Prochlorococcus marinus XMU1408: one gene and its partner. The protein of the gene in region 1 interacts with the protein of each later gene in a pairwise test. Links are inferred from orthologs where the notes say so. Each region holds a gene or a part of one and is shown in the gene's direction. Other genes may lie near its edges.

What was found.
Region 2: the proteins of sfsA (region 1) and DNJ73_RS03195 interact in binary tests that used the Escherichia coli proteins (3 or more experiments, as listed by UniProt). The link is inferred for Prochlorococcus marinus XMU1408 from one-to-one orthologs.

What each region holds. Positions count from the first base shown.
Region 1 is NZ_QJUE01000002.1:27,329-30,449, forward strand. The notes cover bases 52-2,839. They hold sfsA (DNA/RNA nuclease SfsA), read left to right. Parts: upstream 52-957; coding sequence 958-1,722; downstream 1,723-2,839. Other genes in these bases: murJ (murein biosynthesis integral membrane protein MurJ), read right to left, coding at 52-884; DNJ73_RS01635 (ammonium transporter), read left to right, coding at 1,994-2,839. In the rest of the region: more of murJ, read right to left, coding at 1-51; more of DNJ73_RS01635, read left to right, coding at 2,840-3,121. UniProt on the Escherichia coli protein: Binds to DNA non-specifically. Could be a regulatory factor involved in maltose metabolism.
Region 2 is NZ_QJUE01000002.1:311,161-314,302, forward strand. The notes cover bases 29-2,837. They hold DNJ73_RS03195 (glutamate-5-semialdehyde dehydrogenase), read left to right. Parts: upstream 29-679; coding sequence 680-1,996; downstream 1,997-2,837. Other genes in these bases: DNJ73_RS03190 (translocation/assembly module TamB), read left to right, coding at 29-529; DNJ73_RS03200 (dihydroneopterin aldolase), read left to right, coding at 1,993-2,382; DNJ73_RS03205 (esterase/lipase family protein), read left to right, coding at 2,383-2,837. Outside these bases: more of DNJ73_RS03190, read left to right, coding at 1-28; more of DNJ73_RS03205, read left to right, coding at 2,838-2,985; DNJ73_RS03210 (M3 family metallopeptidase), read right to left, coding at 2,982-3,142. UniProt on the Escherichia coli protein: Catalyzes the NADPH-dependent reduction of L-glutamate 5-phosphate into L-glutamate 5-semialdehyde and phosphate. The product spontaneously undergoes cyclization to form 1-pyrroline-5-carboxylate.

The sequences.
Region 1 (3,121 bases):
AATGGAATTAAAATTGTATTTGATATTATTCCAAGAGGAGCTTGTATGAGAAAGTTAGCGTAACTTAGAGCAGCTGCGGCACCTATAATTTTTGATGCGAAAAATAAATCAGTAAAAACATTAATTTGCATCATTCCTGAAGAAAGTGATGCAGGAGCAATCATTTTCCAGGCTCTTTTTAGTTCTGAATATTTTGTTTGTATTGAGAAACGTATAGAAAATATTCCTTTGTTGATTAGGAATGGTATTTGAATTAAATATTGAGAGAGAGCTCCAATAAATGTTGCCTTGGCTAGAATAACGCCTCCCTTAATATCTAATTCAGATAGGTCTGTTGTATTTCCTTTGTTTAGCCAAAAGTCGGCAATAGCAATGATAATTATTAAGCTTGAAATTAAAGGTGATATAGAGGGAATAAAAAACTCTTTTTTGGCATTAAGTGATCCAAATCCTAGGCCTATTAAACCTGATATAAATACGATTGGAGACATTATTTTTAATTGAGAGGATGCCATCTCTTTGACTTCAGCAGTTAAACTAGGCCCTACTAAATTGATAAAAAAGTCTGACGAAAAGAAAATAAAAACACTTACTAGTAATAATAATAGAGTTAATATAGTATTTATTGAAGTTATAAATAATTTACTCTCAACTTTATTTTTATCTGCTAAGAGAGTAACCATTGAGTTATGAAATGGTCCATTAACGCCTCCTAAGAGAACTAAGAAAAAGCCAGGTATAATATAAGCATAATTATATGCATCATATGAAGCGCTAATTCCAAAAGCACCAGCAATAACCAATTGTCTTGCCATGCCTCCAAATTTGCTGAATAAAGTTCCTAAAGTTACAATGAAAGCAATTTCTTTTATTGTTTTCGTCATGTTAAATCTGAAAATAGAGAGCTTTCATTTCTTGAATTATTTTGAGTTTTTTGTTCTATTGGATGTTAATTAAGTGATTGAAATTGGAAAAACCATTATTAAGTTTCCTCCTCTTAGAGAGGGAATTTTAATTAAGAGATATAAGAGATTTTTGGCTGATGTTGAGCTTGATGATGGAGAAATTGTTACTGCCCATTGTGCAAATACAGGTCCAATGAAAGGGGTTTTGTGGCCTGGGGGTCGAGTCAGGCTTAGGTATTCTCCTTCACCTAAACGTAAATTAGATTGGTCTTGGGAGCAAGCTGAGGTACCTAGTTATATCGAGAACAAAAAATGTTGGGCAGGTGTTAATACATCTTTGCCAAATAAGTTGATTAAGCATTTAATTGAGGCAAATGGTTTAGAGAAAGAATTGGGTGCAATATCCATAATCAAACCTGAAGTGGTTTATGGCAAAGGAGGTAAAAGTAGAATAGACCTATTGCTTGAGCCAGAAAATAGCAATTTAGATCTTAGGAAGATATATGTTGAGGTTAAAAATACGACTTGGTGCGATAAATCATTAGCATTGTTCCCAGATACAGTTACGACAAGAGGTCAAAAACATCTGAAGGAATTAATGGATGTTTGCCCTGATTCAAGAGCAGTTTTAATTCCCTGTATTAGTCGAAAAGATATGGAAATTTTTGCACCTGGTGATTCTGCTGACCCTCGATATGGAGAACTATTCAGAGATGCCTTAATTAAGGGTTTAGAGGTAATTCCTTGTTCTTTTGGCTTTTTTCATGATCGCATCTCATGGGAGGGGATTAAACCCTTTAGGGAATTCCAAAAATAAGGCTGGAATCACTAAATCTTAAAGGTTTTATTTATATTTGGACTAGATGGTATATCTTATAGTTCATGTGTCAAAACTTTTTTTTCAGAAGAATTAAGTAATAAGTTCTTTAATGAACACAAAAAAAAGTATCAACTAATACAATTCTTAGGTATTAAAGTTTTTTTTTGTATAAACACGTACATCTTTTGTATCTATGTTGCGTGCATATTCATAAATGTATAAATTTTGGATTAACCATCCATTTCTTTTTTCGCAGTAAGCATCATTTATGACCACTGCTTTGCAATCGCCTCCAAGGCGAACTACTTCTCGTCTTCAAGACGCAAGTCTTTTAAACGGGCCAATGCTTCTACTGAGAAGCATTAAAGGTTTTAGAAGAAGTCAGTCTTGGGCATGGCTTGCCTCTGTCCCATTGGCGCTTTTGGGATTAGGTGTATTCACTTTCTCTGCACGCGCCGAGGTCGCTCTTTCAGATTTAACTGGACCTCAGGCAGCTGCATTCTTAGCCGACAACCTTTGGTTATTTATTGCCACAATCCTCGTTATTTTTATGAACGCAGGATTCGCAATGGTTGAAGCTGGTATGTGCCGTCAAAAAAATGCGGTAAATATTTTAGCTAAAAACCTATTCGTTTTTGCTCTTGCTGTTACTGCCTATTGGGTAATTGGATATTCCCTTATGTATGGCGGTTCAGTCATTGATGGTTGGCTTTATTTCCAGGGCTTATTTGTTGATCCTGACCCTTCTGGCGCATTAGAGTGTGCTGCCGCTGGTGATACTGGTTGTCTTGTCCCAGCTGTAGATTTCCTTTTCCAATCTGCTTTTGCTGGTACTGCTGCAACTATCGTTTCTGGTTTGGTGGCTGAAAGAGTCAAATTTGGAGAATTTGTTGTTTTCTCTATTGTTCTAACTGCATTCATCTACCCAATTGCTGGTAGCTGGCAGTGGAATGGAGGTTGGCTTTCTGAACTTGGCTTTATTGATTTTGCTGGTTCATCTATTGTCCACTCAGTAGGAGGCTGGGCTGGTCTTGTTGGAGCGATGCTTCTTGGACCCCGTATTGGCAAATTTGTAGATGGCAAGGCCCAAGCTATGCCTGGTCATAATATGGCTATTGCCACTTTAGGAGCACTAATCTTATGGATTGGTTGGTATGGATTTAATCCTGGCTCCGAATTGGCTATGGATCAATATGTTGCTTATGTAGCAGTAACAACAACTCTGGCTGCAGCTGGCGGTGCAATTGCAGCTACAGTTTTATCTACAATTACTTCCGGAAAGCCTGATTTGACAATGATCATTAATGGCATTCTTGCTGGACTAGTAAGCATTACTGCTGGTTGTGGCAACATGACTTTCGCTGGCTCTTGGCTTGCTGGAGCAGTGGGTGGATTA
Region 2 (3,142 bases), 280 kb from region 1 along the record:
GGTGACGGCCTCCGGACCTGCTGATCGAATTAGTGAAAACTTTCAATTAAGAAGTACTCCAGCGTTAGGAAGAAGTGAGATTTTAGGACTCATTGGAGGAAATTCTCTTACAAATCTATTAACTAGTGGAGGAGATGGAGAAGTTATCACTAGTTTTTTGAATAGATCTTTTGCTTCATATATTCAAGGAAATATAAATGGATTTTTAAGTGATAAGCTTCAAATATCTTTGTATCCCACCTATATAAGTGGATCAGACTTGGATGATGATGTAACTGAAAATAGTTCAACAAGTACAGATCAAGACGATACAAGTCCAAGCCTTCTTGGTCAACAGGCATGGGTAACTGAAATAGGAATTGACCTTAGCGAGAAAATTAATTTTTCAGTTCAAGCTGCTCCTAACCGACAAGATATTCCACCGAAAGGAAATATTACTTTTCAAATGAATCCAAATATAGGCTTACTTGGTTCTTTTGATAAAAATGGGAATTGGCAAAGTCAGGTTCAACTCTTTTTTAGATATTAGGTCTAAAAATACTTGAAGAAATTTATCTACATTGAGAATTTCTTAGCTCGATTGAATTTTATCTTTTTTTATTGCTTGATTAGGTCCAAAGGAATAGTTTAAGGAAAGTGGATAAAAATTATCTTTGAATAAAAGGTAGATCTAAAACTAATGAGTACAAATTTATCAGTTCCTAATCCAACTCCTGAGTTGATTAAAGTTGCAGAGAATGCTAAAGAAGCCTCTATTCTGCTTGGTCAAGCCACTAATAAACAAAGGTGCGAGGTTTTGATAGAAATGGCAAATGCTTTGAATGATAATGCTGATAAAATTTTAAAAGCAAATTTAGTAGATATTGAAAGATCAGAAAAAGAGGGGTTGAATAAATCACTTTTATCCAGACTTCAGTTAACAAAAAATAAACTTGAAGGATGTATTGATGGCGTTTTAAAAGTTTCAAATCTTGCAGATCCAATTGGCAATAGGCAACTCCATAGAAAATTAGATGAAAATCTTATTCTTGAAAGAGTTACAGTTCCATTAGGTGTGTTAGGAGTGATTTTTGAATCCAGACCTGATGCATTAATACAAATAGCTTCTCTAGCGGTTCGCTCTGGTAACGGTGCATTATTAAAAGGAGGAAGTGAAGCAAGGGCCACAAATCAAGCCATAATGGATTCTCTTGATATAGGTTTAAGCAAATCAAATGTGGGCACAGGAGCATTGTCTTTGCTCACTACACGTCAAGAAAGTCTGGGTTTACTGCATTTAAATCGATTTGTTAATTTGATAATTCCAAGAGGAAGCAATGAATTAGTTCAATTTATTCAAGACAACACACGTATCCCTGTATTAGGGCATGCTGATGGAATTTGTCATCTATATGTAGATGCTTCTGTAGATATTGACAAAGCTATAAGTATTGCTTTGGATAGCAAGATTCAATATCCTGCTGCTTGTAATGCAATTGAGACATTATTAATTCATGAAGATGTCGCGGAAATATTTTTGAAGAAAAGCTTACCAATTTTTTCTAATTCAGGAGTTACTCTTAAGGGAGATAGTAAGAGCCAAGCTTTAGGGGTGAAAAACCCAGCTATTGATTTAGACTGGTCTACAGAATATCTTGACTTAATTCTTTCAATAAAAATTGTTAGCAACGTAGACGAAGCCATTGAGCATATTCGGAAATACAGCTCCCGTCATACTGAAGCAATAGCTACTAATGATAAGGACGTTGCTGAGAAATTTCTCCGTTCAGTTGATAGTTCAGGTGTTTATCACAATTGCTCTACTCGTTTTGCAGATGGCTTCAGATATGGTTTTGGAGCTGAAGTTGGGATAAGTACTCAGACCCTTCCCCCAAGAGGTCCAGTTGGCCTGGAGGGTTTAGTTACCTATCGTTACTTCCTAAGAGGTGATAGTGATCTCGTTAAGGATTTTGCCTCTGGAGATAGAATCTTTTCTCATACGGATTTGCCGTTATGAATTACTTTCTTAATTCCAATGCAATTCATATAAAAGATATAAATCTTTGGGCTCATGTAGGTGTTTTAGAAAGTGAACGTATTAATGGTCAGGATTTTGTCCTTGACATCAGCTTTTGGTTGGATTTGGATGAGTCATCAAAACTTGATCGATTAGATAAATCTATTGACTACTGCGAAGCGATTAAAGCAGTTCAAAAACTTTCATATGAAATTAAATGCTTAACGATTGAATATTTTAGTGATCAAATTTTGAACCTTCTTGAGTCTCTATATGGTCAAGTTCCAATTTGTATTCTGTTGAAAAAATGTTCTCCACCCATAAAAGGATTTACTGGAAGTGTTTTAATCGAAAAAAAAAGGAATTTCTCATCTCTAAATAATTAATTGAATCCAAACAAAAGACCAATTTTTCTTGTTCATGGTTTATGGAATAATCCTAAATTATTTGAAAAATTAATAAAAAGAATAAACGAAGATGATTATCAATTGTATAGACCACATTTGCCACATAAATTTGGGAAGACATCCCTTAGGCGTTTAGCTATAGATCTTGATTCTAAGATTGAGGAATTAGTGGGGCCAGAAAAAGAAATCGATATTGTTGGTTTCTCAATGGGTGGATTAGTTAGCAGGATTTGGTTGCAAAAACATAATGGCTTTTTAAGAACAAAACGTTTTTTTAGTATTGGTACGCCTCATTTTGGTACTTATACAGCTCAGATGATACCTTCTTCTTTTATGCCTGGGATTGCAGAGATGAAAAGAGGTAGTAGTTTGTTATCTCAATTAAATACTGATTTGAGTTCTCTAGAAAAGGTTGAATGCGTTAGCTTTTTTACAAAATGGGACTTGATGTCCTTTCCAGGTTGGCAAGCAAAGCTTTCTATAGGCGACTCTTATCACTTACCTGTATTGACACATAAAGAATTGATAACCAATTCTAATTCATTAAAAATTGTAGTTAAAAAAATTTTTAATGATACCTAATCAAGACCACTATGCCTTATTAAGGCTTTTGTAGAGGGGAGTCTTCCTCTAAATTTTTTGAAAACCTGATTGGGTGAACGACTACCACCAAGACTCAAAACTGAATCGCGATATTTTTTACCAATCTTTCGGATTTCATCTTGATTAGCAAGGCCTG